Regions from separate parts of the Peribacillus frigoritolerans genome, predicted to be linked through region 4. Evidence: riboswitches for the same ligand, from Rfam matches in the RefSeq annotation. Region 4 holds a riboswitch; each other region holds the start of a gene.
What was found. A riboswitch is a leader RNA that binds a small molecule or an ion and turns the genes downstream of it on or off. The one in region 4 is predicted to bind S-adenosylmethionine.
Positions count from the first base shown of each region.

Region 1: linked by a shared signal. The riboswitch ahead of mtnK (S-methyl-5-thioribose kinase) and the one ahead of ABOA58_RS06235 (methionine biosynthesis PLP-dependent protein) in region 4 are both predicted to bind S-adenosylmethionine.
Region 2: linked by a shared signal. The riboswitch ahead of mmuP (S-methylmethionine permease) and the one ahead of ABOA58_RS06235 (methionine biosynthesis PLP-dependent protein) in region 4 are both predicted to bind S-adenosylmethionine.
Region 3: linked by a shared signal. The riboswitch ahead of ABOA58_RS22750 (methionine ABC transporter ATP-binding protein) and the one ahead of ABOA58_RS06235 (methionine biosynthesis PLP-dependent protein) in region 4 are both predicted to bind S-adenosylmethionine.

Region 1 covers NZ_CP158190.1:3,227,716-3,232,376, forward strand. The annotation lists gene ABOA58_RS15790 (pyridoxal phosphate-dependent aminotransferase) at 1-1,097, opposite strand, end outside; gene ABOA58_RS15795 (carbon-nitrogen family hydrolase) at 1,197-1,979, shown strand; SAM riboswitch class I at 2,051-2,204, shown strand; gene mtnK (S-methyl-5-thioribose kinase) at 2,283-3,485, shown strand; gene mtnA (S-methyl-5-thioribose-1-phosphate isomerase) at 3,500-4,546, shown strand; gene ABOA58_RS15810 (LCP family protein) at 4,638-4,661, opposite strand, start outside.
Region 2 covers NZ_CP158190.1:3,049,263-3,053,923, forward strand. The annotation lists gene mmuM (homocysteine S-methyltransferase) at 1-208, opposite strand, end outside; gene mmuP (S-methylmethionine permease) at 205-1,593, opposite strand; SAM riboswitch class I at 1,677-1,779, opposite strand; gene ABOA58_RS14925 (flavin reductase family protein) at 2,008-2,616, opposite strand; gene ABOA58_RS14930 (alpha/beta hydrolase) at 2,634-3,242, opposite strand; gene ABOA58_RS14935 (ring-cleaving dioxygenase) at 3,242-4,189, opposite strand; gene ABOA58_RS14940 (ring-cleaving dioxygenase) at 4,214-4,661, opposite strand, start outside.
Region 3 covers NZ_CP158190.1:4,610,258-4,614,918, reverse strand. The annotation lists gene ABOA58_RS22760 (NADPH-dependent FMN reductase) at 41-586, opposite strand; gene ABOA58_RS22755 (GNAT family N-acetyltransferase) at 988-1,341, shown strand; SAM riboswitch class I at 1,616-1,727, shown strand; gene ABOA58_RS22750 (methionine ABC transporter ATP-binding protein) at 1,963-2,985, shown strand; gene ABOA58_RS22745 (methionine ABC transporter permease) at 2,999-3,649, shown strand; gene ABOA58_RS22740 (MetQ/NlpA family ABC transporter substrate-binding protein) at 3,671-4,543, shown strand; gene ABOA58_RS22735 (M20 family metallopeptidase) at 4,578-4,661, shown strand, end outside.
Region 4 covers NZ_CP158190.1:1,263,520-1,268,180, forward strand. The annotation lists gene ABOA58_RS06225 (type B 50S ribosomal protein L31) at 1-33, shown strand, start outside; gene metC (cystathionine beta-lyase) at 143-1,324, opposite strand; gene ABOA58_RS06235 (methionine biosynthesis PLP-dependent protein) at 1,321-2,433, opposite strand; SAM riboswitch class I at 2,520-2,633, opposite strand; gene fumC (class II fumarate hydratase) at 2,962-4,344, shown strand; gene ABOA58_RS06245 (hypothetical protein) at 4,454-4,661, shown strand, end outside.

The DNA.
Region 1 (4,661 bases), 2.0 Mb from region 4:
ACGTATCCTTCGCCAAATTCACCGAATCCATTTCCTGCAGCAACAGCAACGTGGGCATGCGTTAATAAATAGTCTGCAAAACGCTCGGACGTAAAACCTTTAGGTACTTTGAGCCAGGCAAAAAATGATGCCGCAGGAGCTTTGACATCCCAGCCGATTGCCCTCAATCCCTCAATGAAAACATTCCTTCGCCCCTCGTACATCTGCACTAACTGCTCTACACAGCTCTGCGAGTCAAGCAAAGCGCTTGCCGCAGCTTCTTGTATCGCAGGGAAGAGACTCACATAAAGATGGTCTTGTAATAGTTCAAGAGCTTCTATGACACTCTTATTCCCCACTGCGAAGCCGACTCTCCACCCTGCCATATTGTATGTTTTCGATAGTGTGTATATTTCTATTCCTATTTCCTTCGCTCCCTCTGACTGGAGAAAGCTTACCGGTTTTTTACCGTCGAATCCTATCGCTCCATAAGCGAAGTCGTGGACCACACAAATTGAATGCTCTTTTGCAAAAGAGACGGTCTCATCAAAGAAACTTTCAGTTGCAGAAGCACCTGTGGGATTGTTCGGATAGTTCAAGAACATCATTTTCGCTTTATCAAGTACTTCTTTATGTATGTCACTGTATTTTGGAAGGAAAACATTTTCTTCTGTCAAGGGCATGAACTCGGTCTTTGCCTGGGCTAAAACAACACCGGAAAGATAATCCGGATAGCCGGGATCCGGAACAAGGATCGTATCACCCGGATTCAATAAACACTGCGGCAGTTCGACAAGACCTGCCTTTCCCCCGAAGAGAATCGCCACTTCACTTTTCGGATCCAGCTTGACACCGTATTCACGTTCATAAAAGACGGCAGCAGCATCTTTTAAATATTGATGCCCCCGGAATGGCGAATATTTATGATTAATCGTTTTTTCAGCGGCAGACTGCAAGCTTTTTACGATATGGTCTGGTGTTGGCTGATCAGGGTTTCCCTGACCTAAATTAATGACATCATGTCCTTGCTCCGTGATGGCATTGACTTTTGCGACTAGTGAGGCAAAAAACTGCTTAGGCAGGTCCTGAAGCTGTCTGGATTTTTCGAATTGCACCATTTATACACCTTCTCTGAAATTTCTTGAAATTCTAGTCACAAATGATATATGTTTATCATAGTCTTGTAAAGCATTTTTTACATATGGGGGTTTTAAACGATGAAGTGGAAAATAGCTTGTATTCAAATGGATATAGCATTCGGGCAACCGGATATCAATTTTCAGGTTGCCAAACAATGGTTGGAAAAAGCAGCACGGTCGGAACCCGATATCGTCATTTTACCAGAGCTTTGGACAACCGGATACGACTTAAGCAGGTTAAATGAGATTGCTGATCAAGAGGCCGAAAAAACGATTGAATTTCTTAAAACACAGGCAAGGAAACACGAGATTCACATCGTAGGCGGTTCCATTGCGAAAAAAACGAGCAAGGGAATCTATAACACCATGATCATCATCGATAAACAGGGAAATCTCATAAAAGAATATGATAAGCTTCACTTATTTCAGTTAATGGATGAACATCATTTCCTGAAGCCAGGAGAAAAGGATGGTTTATTTACTCTTGATGAAAAAATATGTGCTGGTTTCATTTGTTATGACATCCGTTTCCCTGAATGGCAGCGAGCCCATACCGCTAAAGGCGCCGAAGTTCTATTCGTTACGGCTGAATGGCCAAAGCCGAGACTCGATCACTGGAGAGCCTTATTGATTAGCCGTGCCATCGAGAACCAAGCCTATGTTGTAGCCGTTAATCGCTCAGGCTCTGATGTCAATAATATATTTGCCGGTCATTCCTTGATAATTGATCCTTGGGGAAATATCATAAGTGAAGCCGGAGAAGGAAACGAACTCCTGACAGGCACCTTGGACTTCAATAGAGTTTCGGATGCACGTAACAAAATACCTGTATTCGAAGATCGCCGTCCTGATTTTTATTAATTTACCCATTGACAAACTATTTAAAAAGTTGATATTATTTTCCCGAAGATTAAAATTTCAGAAAACATTTACTCTTATCAAGAGCAGGCTGAGGGATAAAGGCCCTATGAAGCCCAGCAACCGACTGTAATACCATTGTGAAATGGGGCGGATTCACCGCCGGATTATAAAATCCACAGAGCACGGTGCTAATTCCACCAGAATTCATATTCTGGAAGATAAGAGGTCCGAAGCCAAAACTTCTGCCTCTTTCTATATGAAAGAGGCTTTTTTATTCTTATTTTGAATCCGGAGGGGAAAAGAATGACTCAAAACCATTCAAATTTTAAGAGATTGACAAACGAAACAGCTATAACCCTTGCAAAAAAACTTGGGTTGGTCAATGCGGATGCAAGTTTAACATGTAAAGAAATCGGCGATGGAAACTTAAATTATGTTTTTCATATTACAGACACAGTCACAAATAAAGGAATTATAATTAAACAAGCGGTCCCTTATGCCAAGGTACTTGGCGAAAGCTGGCCGCTGACATTGAAAAGAGCTGCGATTGAGGCGAATGCGTTGATTCATTTCAGAAGTTATTGCCCAGAATTCGTACCGCAAGTCTATTATTCTGATGAACAGCTTGCCATCACGGTCATGGAGGATTTATCGCACTTGAAAATCGTTAGAACAGGATTGATCGAAGGAGATTCATATCCATTGCTTTCTCAGCATATTGGTGAATATGTTGCGAAAACGGCATTTTATACATCCGATTATCATTTAGAACCCTCTGCGAAAAAGGAAGTGGCCCGACATTTCACGAATCCCGAACTCTGCAAAATCACTGAGGTCTTTATTTTCACGGATCCATTTTTTGAGGAACTCCCGGGAGATTTCGAGGTGGAATTGACAGATGCCGCCAAAAATATATGGAATGATAAAGAAGTGATCCTTGAGGTCGCTAAGCTGAAACAAAGCTTTGAAACCGAGCAGGAAGCCTTGCTTCATGGTGATTTACATACTGGAAGTATATTTGCAAGTGAAACTGAAACAAAGGTTATCGATCCGGAATTCGCTTTTTATGGTCCAGTTGGTTTTGACCTTGGTCAATACACCGCCAACCTTCTCTTTCAGGCAGTCACACGTAATAGCGCTGGAAAGGAAGAGATTTTCACACACCTTAATGAATTTTGGAATGCCTTTGAAGAAACTTATTCCGAATTATGGGAAGGCCAAAATAAAAGCCCATTTCGCCATGTGAAAGGTTATCTGCCTTATTTACTGACAAAATTCAAAAAAGATGCATTCGGCTTTGCCGGCTGTGAAATGATTCGGCGAACCATCGGACTTTCCCATGTTGCCGATTTGAATGTCATTGAAGATAAAGAAACAAGGATCGCTGCCAAAACGGCTACATTGGAAATTGGTGCTTTATTAATTAAAAAACGAGAAGAATTGGATGTTCCAGCTGTCATTGAAGCGTTGAAGCATCGTACACTGCCATCTTATTCAACCATTTAAAAGGAGACCTGCACATGACAAAGCTAGCACCATTACCTTATTCGGTACAATGGGCTGATTCCCATATTACATTATTAAATCAACAAGCCCTGCCTTCCATAACTGAATTTATTGAACTTCATTCTGTTGATGATGTATATGACAGCATTTTGACATTAAAAGTTCGCGGTGCCCCAGCAATTGGACTGACGGCAGCATTTGGTGTTGCACTTGGTGCCAAACAGGAAACAACCGCTGAATTAGCGGAATTCAAGAAAAATGTAGCGAGGCATATTGAAAAACTCGCCTCTTCACGGCCAACTGCTGTCAACCTTTTTTGGGCGTTAAGGAGGATGGAAAATACCCTGCAAGCTGCGCAAAGCATTTCAACTGCCAAGGAAGCACTTGTATCGGAGGCTAAAGCCATCTTTGCTGAAGATGAAGAAATGTGCAGGAAAATCGGGGAACATGGTTTATCCTTATTCACTAGAGGAGATTCCATTCTAACGCATTGCAACGCTGGGGGAATTGCCACGGCTCGGTATGGCACAGCCTTGGCTCCCTTCCACCTGGCTAAAGAAAAGGACTTTCCGCTAAAAGTGTATGCATGTGAAACAAGGCCTGTCCTGCAAGGGGCGCGTTTGACTGCTTGGGAATTGATGCAAGCGGGGGTGGATGTCACATTAATTTCTGATAATATGGCTGCCCATACGATTCACCAGAAAGGAATAAATGGAATCATCGTCGGTGCCGACAGAATTGCGGCTAATGGAGATACAGCCAATAAAATCGGGACATTGGGATTGGCCATATTAGCCAAGCACTTTGGTATCCCTTTTTACGTGGCCGCACCATCAACTACATTCGACCTTACTCTCGAGTCCGGTACTTCCATCCCGATCGAAGAACGGAATGAAGCGGAAATCACCTTTATTCAAGGTGTTAGGATTGCTCCTGAAAACGTGAAGACTTTCAATCCAGCCTTTGACGTTACACCGAATCATCTAATTACCAGCATCATTACCGAAAATGGCATCATAACACCGGATTTCATTAAAAACATCCCGCTTTTTGTTAAATGATCCAGGTTGCTTTATTGATGATAAAAAACGAGAAGGATTTCGTATCTCTCTCGTTTTTGTGATTATTCTTGCGAGGTCCACAATACAATTTTTATTTTTTGGAAAAGAACTCCTG
Region 2 (4,661 bases), 1.8 Mb from region 4:
CCGTAATCGCACAGTCCGCTCCAGCACGAAAGTAGTCAGAATGCACTTGATAAATCACTTCTGGATTTTCAAGTAATACACGTGCAGACCAGAGCGGGTCGTCCAAATCACATCCATGCCTCTCAAGCTCTGTAGCTAAAGCTCCGTCCAAAATCATGACTGAATGATCTCGTAAAATAGCGTCAATTGGGTTAGTTTTATTGTTCATGATCTACTCCTCTTTTCTTTATATGTTTTTGTCACATAATAACTTCCATAGCAAAACAAAATAAATGGAATGCCACAATATAGTGCAATTCGTTGTGTAGGATCAAATGCAATTCCTATGCAAGAAGCCAGGCATAGCATAAAAGAAACGATTGGTACGAGTGGATATAATGGCGTTCGATAAGCCAAGTCATTTACTGAATTTCCTTCTTTTATATATCGTCTGCGAAATAGAAACTGTGACACGCTAATACTCATCCAAACTACAACCACGGCTAGTCCAGAAATGGATACAAGCACTATGTAAACAGTATCCGGTGCAATAATACTCGAGAACAGGGCTAAGCAGCCGCCCAACATACTGAAAAGGACTGCAAAAATCGGAACTCCCCGTTTTGTCAATTTTGCAAATATTGGTGATATAGTTTCCTTATCTGCAAGTGACCAAAGCATTCTGGATGATGCATACAGTCCTGAGTTTGCAGCAGATAAAATGGCAGTTAATATAACAAAGTTCATAATATCCGCTGCATATGGCACACCAATCCGTTCAAGAACTGCCACAAAGGGGCTTTCTAATACGCTTGCATCCGAAATAGGCAATAATGCGGACAATACAACGATGGTTCCTACAAAAAAGATAATCAATCTCCATAATGTCATACGGATTGCCTTTGGTATCGTTTTTTCTGGATTCACAGTTTCTCCAGCTGCAATTCCGATTAATTCAGTTCCAGAGAATGCGAAATTCACCGCAAGCATCGTCATTAGAATGGCAAAAGCACCATTCGGAAATAAACCTTCACTTGTAAAATTGGAGAATAACGGAGCGGATTGTGAATGAATTATTGGAATAAAACCTAGCATTGCCGCTGCTCCCAAAATAATAAAAATTACAATGGCAAATACCTTAATAGACGCAAACCAGAATTCGGATTCAGCGAAAAATTTAACGGTCCACGCGTTTAATGCCAAGACCAATATGGCAAATAGTGCACTCCATATCCAGACATTGATTGATGGAAACCATCTCTGCATCAACAATCCTGCAGCCGTGAATTCCGATCCTAGTGCAACAGTCCAAGTTAGCCAATACAACCAGGCTACTGTATACCCTGTCCCAGGACCTATGTATTTAGCTGAGTAGCTATGAAACGCACCTGTCTCGGGCATATGTACTGCCAGTTCACCCAGACATAGCATGACTAGATAAACCACTAATGCCCCAATCAGATACGAAAGGATGGTGCCGAATGGGCCAGCCTGTTGAATCGTATAACCCGAACTTAAGAATAAACCTGTTCCAATCACCCCGCCAAGCGATAGCATTATTATATGCCGTGCCTGCATTTTCCTTTGAAAATCATGATTCCTTTTGTTCTCCATTCTTACTCTCCTTTATCTTGCACCCAGAAAAAACGAAAACGCACTCTAAAAAAGAGTGCGTTACTGACAAATAAACACGTACGGTCTTATCTATCAAGGTTTCACCCCCTGGAATTAGCACAGTGTCATTGCAGACCTGTTGCTGAGGTTTCATAGGGCCAGTCCCTCCACCTCTCTGGATAAGAAGTTATTTTTTTATAACTTTATCAATCTATGCAAAAATTGTCAAGTTTTGTTTCGGTCTGTAAAGACTTCCTTTAAAATCCATACGATCATCGCACCTTTGGCATAGATATGAACTTGTTTTTGGAACAGTCGCTTACAGTATTAGAATTGCAGATAATGCTAACCGGGAATAATTTTAAAAAAATGACGACACCTTAAAAGATGACGCCATTTTTTCTTTCTTATTCCTTAAGGTCGTTGTATTTCAAATAATTCCCCTAGTTTTGTATAAGTATGACCCGCTAATCTTGCTACAGGTTTTAGCCCATTCTGGTCAATCCGGCCATTATGGTAAATCTCCTGCTCTATATGATAGCAGACTATTTTCCCTATCAATAAATCACAACCAGGTTTATTCTTGGAACCTGCCAATGGTATCGCATGCTCCAATGTGCATTCAAAGCGTACCTTCGCTTCTTGCAATCCTGGTACCGACACCTTCTCACTAACAGCCTGAGTGAAATTGGTAAGACCCAATTCACTTTCGTCAGACGGGAGTTCCTTGGCCGTTCGATTTGCATCAGCAACATTATCTTCATCAGTGATATGAACAACGAATTCACCTGTTTGAATTGCATTTCGGGCAGTGTCCTTCGAAGCTCCTTCTTTCCGTTGAACAGAAATGGAAATCATAGGAGGATTGGAACTGACTATGTTAAAAAAACTGAACGGAGCTATATTGATTGTACCGGTTTCGGATTGTGTCGTAACCAGGGCTATTGGTCTCGGTATGATGCTTCCAGTCAAAAACTTATAATTCTCCCGTTCAGTAAGACTTTCAGGATTAACTGAAATCATCTTCATCCCTCCCATTCTTATAAAAAGTTCTTTTGAAACCATGAACTTGCTGCATCAACCTCTGAACGTGTTAACTGATGACCGTAATTTTCCCAGTGAACATCCACCGCAGCACCAGCTTGCAGTAAAATTTGATTAAGTTCATCAGTTTCTGCTGCCGGGCAAATCGGATCGTTTTTACCTGCAGCAATGAATACAGGTATATCCGAAAGGGACGGCAAAGCAATCCCGCGTCTAGGCACCATTGGATGATGAAGAATCGCTCCTTTTAATGCCCCTTCAAAATGGAACATCAAACTTGCTGCTATGTTTGCACCATTAGAATAACCTAATGCCACCACTCTGTCACGATCGAAGTCATATTGTCCGGACGCTGATTCCAAGAAGTCATAAAGCTCCTTCGTACGGAAAATCAAATCTTCTTCATCAAAAACTCCTTCAGCCAGCCGGCGGAAATAACGGGGCATTCCGTTTTCAAGTACATTTCCCCGTACGCTGAGTACGGATGATCCCGGTGAAACCATTTCCGATAATGGCAAGAGATCCGTTTCCGTTCCTCCAGTGCCATGTAAAAGCAAAAGCAACGGTGCATCTGGATTACTTCCTTTTTGAAAAATATGCTTCATCATTTATCCTCCTCTAGTACTCTCGGCACTGCCGGCAGTAACGTTTTCTCCATGATCTCCCTTTTTTCTTCAAGCCAGGGCGGCAGCATTAATTTACTACCCATCGTTTCCTTCGTTTCATCATGAGCAAAGCCAGGTGGATCTGTGGCAATTTCAAAGAGTATGCCTCCATCTTCCCTGAAATAAATGGCATCGAAGTATTGGCGGTCTGTAAAGGGTGTCACGCCATAGCCATGGTTTGCGATATGCTCCCTCCATTCTTTATGATCTTCATTATCGCTTGCACGCCATGCAAGATGATGGACAGTTCCCACTCCGATTTTCCCATTTGGCAAAACAGTTTTTTTAACATCTACCAAATTTCCGATGTCCGATGTGGATTTGAAGCGGATGAAATCACCCTCTTCCCCCATCTTTTGCAAACCCATCACTTCCTCTAATAGTTCCATCGTTTTGATCGGTTTCGACGTCAATAATACCGCACCGCCGAATCCCTTGATCGCCTTGTCAGCTGGTACACCGCCGAATGACCACTCGCTATTTTTACCTTCTTTACGCTCAACCAGTTCAAGTTGCAATCCATGTGGATCCTGAAATCCCAGATAATCCTCGCCGAAGCGTGAGATCTTTTCAAAGTCAATATTAAATTTACCCAAGCGCGTTTCCCAGAAGCCCATTGAACCTTCCGGAACGGCATATGTTGTAATCCCCACTTGTCCGGAGCCAATTGTCCCTCGGTATGCCCCAGGCCAAGGAAAGAAAGTGATGATAGTGCCCGGTGAACCTGATTCATCTCCGAAATATAAATGATAGGTGCCTGGATCATCAAAATTAACGGTTTTCTTCACCATACGCATTCCCAGCACTCCAGCATAAAAATCCACATTCTCTTGAGGATTGCCTACAATTGCGGTTATATGATGTATTCCTGCATTTTGCTTTTGCATGCCGATTACTTCCTTTCCCGTTGATTAATTTGTTGATTTTGTATTCAGTGGTTTTAAATTCGATTCAATATCCTTTCTTTTTGATTCTAAAAATGGCGGCAGGGCAAGGTTCTCACCTAGGTGCTGCTCTGCTTCATCCACTGCAAAACCAGGTCCATCAGTAGCTAGTTCAAATAATATGCCATTCGGCTCCCTAAAATACAGTGAACGAAAATAAAAGCGGTCCACATATCCAGAGTTCACGAATTTTGATTCACTAATTTTTTCTATCCATTTTCTCAGTTCTTCTTCATTATCCACCCGAAAGGCAACATGGTGTACTCCACCCCTCCCCAACCTTTCCCGAGGAATGTCATTCCTTTCTTCAATATGAAGTTCCGCTCCTGTTCCTCCCTCACCTGTCTCGTAAACGACAATTGGATTTTGCCCCCTAATTGAAGAAGGATATGTGCCTGATTTCCTGAACCCCAAT
Region 3 (4,661 bases), 2.2 Mb from region 4:
CAGCAGGTTTAATCCTGCTGGGATTCTTGTTTTAAAAGCATTAACGAGTATGATGATTATACCAGCTAATGAAATTATCGACGACCGTATCGATAAAATGGACAGTCGACTCATGTGTAAGTTTGCCTTCGTTATCGATTTTGTCATGCACTGCACCAACATATACTTCATTCCCGGGAAGGAGTGGGGAGGAGATGCCTATTGCGAATAAGATTTCACGCAAATGCAATTGAGCTTTAACCGTTCCTAATTGCCCCATTGACGCACCCATGATCCATGATGGTTTTCCAATCAAGACTTTATCGACACGTGATAACCAATCGATTGCATTGCCCAATACTCCTGGAATCGTACCGTTGTATTCAGGTGTTACCCACAAGACTGCATCTGCTTCGGCCACTTTACATTTAAATTCTTTTACAACTAATGGAGGGTCATTTTCAATATCTTGATCATAAAAAGGTAAATCCCGAATGTTCAAGATTTCGAGATCGAACCGATCTTGATATCTAGATTGAATATATTTGGCAAGCTTAAGGTTGTAAGACTCTTTACGGATACTTCCCACTATTGCAACAACTTTCATCTTCAATACCTCCAATGATTTTTATAATGGATAATCATGTAAATATGTTCCACTTACCTATTATAATTGGAATATAAATGAAAGGGAAAAAGGATGCTTGGGAAAAAGTTGAGTTGGAGCTGAATAAACAAAATTCCTCTCGAACATTCATACCCTGCAAAGTTAGACTCAAAAATTATATGTGCCTACCCAATCCCCATTACTAGACCTCTCCCAACAATATTGCATTTGTTTTTAATTTAATATTATGGCCATTCCTATAGGGATTAAGGCAAAATCCTTTCAGAAAAAATGAAATAAGACGCTTGTAAAAGTAAATAATGAAATATCATAAAAAGTGTAAGTAAAATGAGTTTATTTGCTTGATAACTATTTCACTAAAATAATAGGGGTGGGTAAAGTTGATCTTTCGGACCATTGATACGGACAAAGACAAAGATATTATCGTTAAATTCAGGAAAGATTCCTTTGTTGTAAGTTTTGGAACTGAAGCTGGTTTTGGAGATGAAAATACATATCTGCAACGAATGGAAGAAAGGGTCCGCAAATTTCCTGGGGGACAGGTGATCCTTGAAAATGACCAAGTACCGATTGGACAAATGGAACTTCGAATTCGGGGGTATGAAGGAACTGAGATCGGCTATGTAGATCTATTTTATCTTATTCCCGAATATCGCAGTAAAGGCCTTGGCAAGGAATTGGTTCGCTACGCAGAAAACTTTTCAGGCAATTTAATGTATCCGAATACCATTTAAGGGTTTCTCCGGATAATCAAAGGGCGATTCGTTTATATACGAATTCAGGCATGATGAAGATAAGGGAGGAAAGTCAAAAACACCTTGTATGGAGAATGAGCAAATCAATATAAAATATAATTTTTAATTATATTAATATAATTTTTAATTATATTAATATAATTAAAAATTATCAATTCACTATACTGTGAAAATATTTTAAACGGTGAAAAATATGGTTGACTTTAGAGAAATTAGAATATATAGTGAAGGACATAATTAAATATAACGTTAATTCTTATCAAGAGATGTGGAGGGACTTGGCCCTATGATACCTCGGCAGCGGGTTTTTACTTTTGTAAAAATACTGTGCTAATTCCAACGGACGAAAGTTTGAAAGATAAGAAGGAGCTTTTCTTAGATAATTAAATTAAGAGTTTACTCTTTTTTATGTCTAAAAGAGGCCTCTTCTGTCTGACGACGGAAGAGGCCTCTTTTGTTTATTCAAAATGTATATGGTTATTTGGAGAATTGGTGCAATTACTCGTGAGTTTCGAATTTAACCCTATCATTATGAAACTTTGCAAAGCTCTTCTCACTGGATAATGAATTCGTACAAATAAACAACATGGGGGAGATTGGATGATTGAGTTTCAAAATGTTAAAAAGGTTTATCAAACAAAGAAACAGACTGTCGAGGCTTTGAAGGGCATTAATTTGACAGTGGAAAAGGGGGATATATTCGGTGTAGTCGGTTATAGCGGGGCCGGAAAGAGTACGTTGATCAGGCTGGTCAACTTGCTTGAAGATCCTTCAGATGGTTCGGTGATTGTTGGGGGCAAGGATTTAATCAAATTAAGCCAGAAGGAATTACGGGTAGAAAAGAAAAAAATCGGGATGATTTTTCAGCATTTCAACTTGCTAAACTCCAAGACTGTTTTTGATAACATTGCTATGCCGCTGGTTTTATCGGGAACTCCGGCTAAGGAAATCAAAAACCGTGTAGGCGAGCTGTTGGAGTTCGTTGGCTTATCGAGCAAGGCGAAGAGTTATCCGGATCAATTATCGGGAGGTCAAAAGCAGCGGATCGGCATTGCGAGAGCTTTGGCTACGAATCCATCGATCTTATTGTGTGATGAAGCTACGTCGGCATTGGATCCACAAACAACGAGTGCCGTTCTGCAGCTCTTAAAGAAAATTAATAAAGAATACAATATTACCATTCTGCTAATCACTCATGAGATGTCTGTCATCAGGGAAATTTGCAATAAGGTAGCGGTCATGGAGGGCGGATGCGTCGTTGAACAAGGTTCGGTTTTCGAAGTGTTTGCGAAGCCGCAAACGGATATTGCAAAAAACTTCGTGAGAACGGTCATACATGACGAAATTCCACAAAGTTTCCTAAAAAGCATAGGATCCCATATCCCGATTATTTGGAAAATTAATTTTATTGGGACTACTTCGGGTACTCCTTTACTTTCAACGATCTCGAAGAAATATGACGTTCATTTAAGTGTTTTATCAGCCAATATTTCTGAAATTCAGGAAACGCCTTTCGGGAATTTGATCATCGAAGTGACAGGGAACAAAAATGAGGTGGATAAGGCTTATCAATATATTAAAGATGAGGGGATTCTCGTCCAGGAGGTGCAGATAAATGGGTAATACGCTTTGGGGAATGGAAATTACAGCAGAGCAGTTGTTGACAGCTTTCGGTGACACACTTTATATGGTAGCCATTTCATTGGTGTTTTCCGGATTGATCGGGCTTCCGCTCGGTATCCTGCTTGTCATTACAAGAAAGGGTCACATCCTGGAGAATAAATGGATTTTTAATGTATTGAACCCGATCATCAATATATTGCGGTCGGTTCCTTTCATCATCTTGCTTGTAGCAGTTATTCCGCTTACCAGAATGATTGTAGGCAGTGCGATCGGAATGAATGCGGCCATTGTTCCGCTAATCTTTTACGCGGCTCCTTATATTGCCCGGCTTGTTGAGAACTCCCTGTTGGAAGTGGACAAAGGGATCATCGAGGCCGCTCAGGCGATGGGTGCGACGACATGGCAAATCATTTATCGCTTTTTGATTCCCGAGGGACTTAGTTCGTTGATCCTAACATTTACAACAGCGACTATCGGGCTTGTTGGAGCTACGGCCATGGCAGGTGCCGTCGGGGCAGGCGGGGTCGGGGATCTAGCTTTGGCTTACGGTTATCAAAGGTTCGATACGATGACGATGGTCGTCACAGTAGCGGCGCTCGTGATCATCGTTCAATTATTGCAATCCACCGGGAATTTTATTTCAAGAAAAATCAGAAGAAGATAAAAATAACAGGAGGTAGGAGAAATGAAGAAAATCTTATTAACGATCATAGTATTGGCATTGGCCATAGTGTCTGCAGCATGCGGGAAAGAAGAAGGTGCATCAGGCGTTTCGGATGATGTGAAAACAGTGAAAGTCGGTGTCAGCAGCGGGGATACGAGAACATGGGAATACATTGTCGACATAGCGAAAGAGGAAGGGCTTAATATCGAACTGGTCACTTTCAATGATTATATCCAACCGAACCTTGCGTTAAGTGAAGGTGAAATTGATGCCAATTCATTCCAAACGGTCGCTTACTTCGATGAATTCGTTCAAGACCAAAATCTGAAATTAGAGGCCATCGGGTCGACTGTCATTGCACCTATGGGCCTTTATTCTAAAAAACATAAAGATCTTAAAAGTCTTCCGGATGGCGCTACGATTGCCGTTCCGAATGAAGCAACAAACTTTGGCCGTGCACTACTCCTTCTTCAGGAAGCTGGATTGATTACATTGAAAGAGGAATTCAATGGATCGGGTTCATTGGAAATCATTAGGGAAAATCCGAAAAACTTGAAAATCCAACCTGTTGCTGCAGGCAATACACCTCGTCTATTGGATGATGCCGATGCTTCAGCCATCAATAATAACTTTGCCGTCGAAGCAGGCCTTACTTTAAAAGATTCTTTATTCCATGAAAGTAAAACGGCGAAACCGTATATTAATATCATTGCAGTTAAAAAGGGTAATTCCGATCGTCCTGAGTTGCAGAAATTAGTGGAGCTTTATCAATCGAAAGAAGTGGAAGCGTTCATCAAAAAAACGTTTAAAGGAAACACCATTCCTGCATATGTTTCTGTAGATGAATTAGTGAATTACCAGGATGCTTGGACAAAACCAGCTAATGAAAAGTAATGGATCGATTCAAGAAAAAGGGGAGATTAAGAGTATGGCGAGAGAATTAGTGCAAAAGCAGCATCGGCAGATTATTGAAGATCACATCGACCTTCATTCCAAATTATATATCGAAACG
Region 4 (4,661 bases):
CGCTTCCTGGATAAATATAATATGAAGAAATGAGAGTCAGGCCATCGGGAAATCGATGGCCTTTTTTTATGACTGGGTAGAAAAAGAGTTAATGATGAAAGGAAAAAGGGTGCCCATAAAATATGAGGCACCCATCTTTCAATCATTTTGCAGCAATTGCTTCCCCTTTGGCAATATTGACGAGGGCCGCATCGAAGTCCTTGATTATATCGTCCGGATTTTCAAGTCCGACAGAGAGGCGGAGCAAGCTGTTCGTGATGCCTCGCTTTTCCCTTTCATCAGCAGGCATGGCAGCATGGGACATTTTGGCCGGGTAGGATAATATGGATTCGACCGCTCCCAGGCTTACGGCAAAAACAGGGAGCTCGACAGTGTTCACGAAGGAACGGAAGATTTCCTCACTTTCCAATTCAAATGACAGGACCGCACCTGCTCCAAGTGACTGGCCTTTCTGGATGGCGTGCTGTGGATGATCGGCTAGGCCGGGATAATACACTTTTTTCACCAAGGGCTGCTCCTTTAAATAGGCTGCAATCTTTTCTGCCCCTTTTTGTGAATGTTCCATTCTAACTGACAAGGTTTTCAAACCTCTCATTACAAGCCAGGCATCCTGTACACCAAGGACCGCTCCAAAGGAGTTTTGGAGCGAACCGAGTCTTGCTGCCAATTCCGGATCTTTCACGACCGCAAGCCCAGCTACCACATCACTATGTCCGGATAAAAACTTCGTCGCGCTATGAAGGACAACATCAGCGCCCAGATTCAGCGGTTTTTGCAATGCGGGTGTCAAGAATGTGTTATCAACAAAACTTAAGGCACCGGCTTTTTTTGCGATATCACATACAGCTTGAATATCGGTCACTTTAAGTAACGGATTTGAAGGCGTTTCGATGTATATGGCCTTGGTATTTGGCTGAACGGCCGCTTTGACGCTTTCAAGGTCCGTCATGTCAACGAAGGTATGCTCAATATTGAAACGGGTCAATACGCTAGTGACCATCCTGAACGTTCCGCCATATACATCTTCGGAAATGACGATATGGTCTCCGGCAGACAATAGCAGGAAGGCTGTTGAAATGGCAGCCATACCTGATGAAAAGGCAAAGCCGTGAGTGCCTTCCTCAAGATCGGCAATGATATCTTCAAGTGCTTCGCGAGTTGGGTTCCCGCTTCTGCTGTAGTCATATTTGCCGAATTGATCGATATCGGATTGATGGAAAGTCGATGCATGCTGAATGGGGACGCTCACACCGCCAGTTGCCGGATCGAATTTATGTTGATTATGAAGTAATTTCGTTTCAAAGCTAAAATCATGACCTGTCATCGTAGTGCCTCCCTTTTTACATGTGCGAATGCTTGCTGCAGGTCACCAATCAAATCATCGCTATCCTCGATGCCAACGGAGAAGCGGAGCAGGCGATTACAAACCCCATTTGCCGTTCTGACCTCAAGCGGTATATCGGCATGTGTTTGTGTGGCAGGATAGGTGATGAAGCTTTCAACCCCTCCAAGGCTTTCTGCAAAGGAAATTAATGAGAGCGATTGTAAAAATGGGTTAACAGCCGCTTCATCAATGATGCGGAAAGAAATCATGCCGCCTCTGCCGGGATACAATACATCCGTGACACAATCATGCTCCGATAAGTAATCTACAAGTATTTTGGCATTCTTTTCATGACGCTCCATCCGCAATGCCAGGGTTTTCATTCCGCGCATCAACAGCCAAGAATCAAATGGGCTCAAGACAGCTCCAGTACCATTATGATGGAAGGCAAGTGCATCACATAATTCAGCGCCGCTAGCAACGATCAGACCGGCGAGCACATCATTATGACCACCGAGATACTTGGTTGCACTGTGAATCACAATATCCGCTCCAAGCAGGATGGGTTGTTGAATAAGAGGCGTGTAAAAAGTGTTATCAACGATTAACAATAAATTATATCGTTTGGCCAATGCGGCAACGGCGCTAATGTCCGTTTGCTGCATAAGGGGGTTAGTGGGAGTTTCGATGAAGATGGCTTTCGTGTGAGGAGTGATGGCTTTTTCGATATCCTCCAAACAACAAGTGTTTACATAGTCACACTGCAATCCCCATTTTTTAAAACCTTGTTCTAACAGACGATATGTACCGCCATAAAGATCTTCGCTGACAATCCATGCATCCCCGGATTTAAAAAGGGCGAGAATGGTTGAGATGGCGGCCATTCCTGAACTGCAGGCATAACCTTGGTCTCCTTTTTCCAGATCGGCGATGGATCGCTCCAATAGCTGGCGTGTAGGGTTACCTGTCCTTGTGTAGTCGAATCCCGTCGATTGGCCAATTCCTTCGTGACGAAAGGCTGTTGAAAAGTATACCGGCGGATTGACTGTTCCTGTCGCCGTTTCGCTGCGATTTCCTAATTGAGCAAGATATGTTTCAGTTTTATACATGGTTTTCACTGCTCCTTTGAGTTATATAAAATAAAAAAAAGTCTTCTTTAAGAAGAAGACTTTGATTAAGTAAGGATGAGTCATTCTTCTTATCTTCCAAGTTCACAAACTTGTGGAATTAGCACCTTTTCATTGGTTTGAAACAAATGAAGGTTGCTGAGGTGTCATCGGGCCATTCCCTCTACCTCTCTCGATAAGAGTTTAGATTATTCAATTTCTTTTGAATTTACTATATATACAAAATACTGTCAAGGACATTTTGGGAGTGATGATGCTTAGATGTTCATGGCGAGGTCAATCGAAGCCTAGCGGTGCCTACACTTTATGTATCAAAAAAGAATATCCGAATTTTCATATAAACATGAAGGGAACATGGATTTTTCAGAAAAAATGGAAAGGGTCAGCGGGATATTTTTGCTTTAAAATAATAAAGTTTGTACAATGTATGGAGAGAAAGAATAATCCGACATTATTCATTTCATATGCAAAAGGTCTTCAATGAATAGTGCAAACATAGGAGGAGAACACATGGAATACAGAATCGAACGAGATACGATGGGTGAAGTGAAAGTTCCTGCTGATAAATATTGGGGAGCACAAACTGAGAGAAGCCGTAACAATTTCAAAATCGGTAACGAAAAAATGCCGATTGAATTAGTTCGTGCATTTGCATACGTTAAACAAGCTGCGGCAAAGGTGAACCATGATCTTGGTGATCTTTCCGAAGTTAAAAAGAATGCCATCGTCAAGATTTGCGGCGAAATCCTTGAAGGTACACTTGATGAACATTTCCCTCTTGTAGTTTGGCAAACTGGAAGCGGCACGCAAAGTAATATGAACGTGAATGAAGTGGTCGCTAACAAAGGGAATGAATGGTTAAAAGAAAATGGTGAATCGAAAACCCTTCACCCGAATGATGATGTAAACAAGGCTCAAAGCTCAAATGATACGTTCCCGACCGCCATGCATATTGCAGCCTTTATGGAAGTCGCTGAAAAATTGGTTCCTGCCATCAAAGCCCTTCGTGATACATTCGATACAAAAGAAAAAGAATTTTGGGATGTCGTGAAAATCGGCCGGACACATCTTCAAGATGCTACACCATTAACATTAGGACAAGAAATTTCCGGTTGGAAAGCGATGCTCGATAAAGATTTGGCAATGATTGAGGAAAGCAGCCAAAAATTATTGAACCTTGCTCTAGGCGGAACGGCTGTAGGAACCGGAATCAATACAAAGAAAGAATTCCCGGGACTTTCTGCCAAACAAATTGCCGCGGATACAGGATATCCTTTTGTCACATCTGATAATAAGTTCCATGCATTGACTAGCCATAACGAAATCGTCTACGCACACGGTGCTTTGAAAGCATTGGCGGCGGATTTAATGAAAATTGCGAACGATGTCAGATGGCTCGCAAGTGGTCCAAGAAGCGGAATCGGCGAAATAGCCATTCCGGAAAACGAGCCGGGCAGCTCCATCATGCCAGGTAAAGTCAATCCAACACAAAGTGAAGCGCTTACCATGATTGCAACACAAATCGTGGGTAACGATGCTACAATTGGCTTTGCAGCAAGCCAAGGTAACTTTGAATTGAATGTATTCAAACCAGTCATCATCTATAACTTCCTGCAAACGGTCAAATTATTGACGGAAGGCATTCATTCATTCAACGACAATTGTGCGGTGGGCATCACTGCAAATGGAGATAAAATCAAAGAAAATGTAGAACGTTCCCTTATGTTGGTAACAGCATTGAACCCGCATATCGGTTATGAAAAAGCAGCCAAGATCGCCAAAACGGCATTCAAGGACAACTCTACTTTAAAAGAAGCGGCGTTGAAATTGGAGTTCCTGACGGAAGATGAATTCAAAGCATGGGTCGATCCTGCTAACATGGTTAATAAATAATTGCATAGAAGTGCCCTCCCTCTGGTATTAGGGAGGGTGTTTCCATGTGTTAAAATAATGGAATCGACAAATACTGAAATCATAAGTATTGGGAACAGGAGGAAAAACAATGTCTATATGCCCGCTTTGCAACGGTTTGAGAAAAATTCATGTGAAATGCCCGGAATGCGGCAGTGATCTTGAGGATAAAGGGAAATTCATGGACTACGCTGATGATTATAGTGCTTATATGGATATCGACATACTTAAAGAAAACGACGGATACCCTCAATCCCTTCAAAAAGGCCAATGCCCGCATCTCATGAAATGCCCTGAAT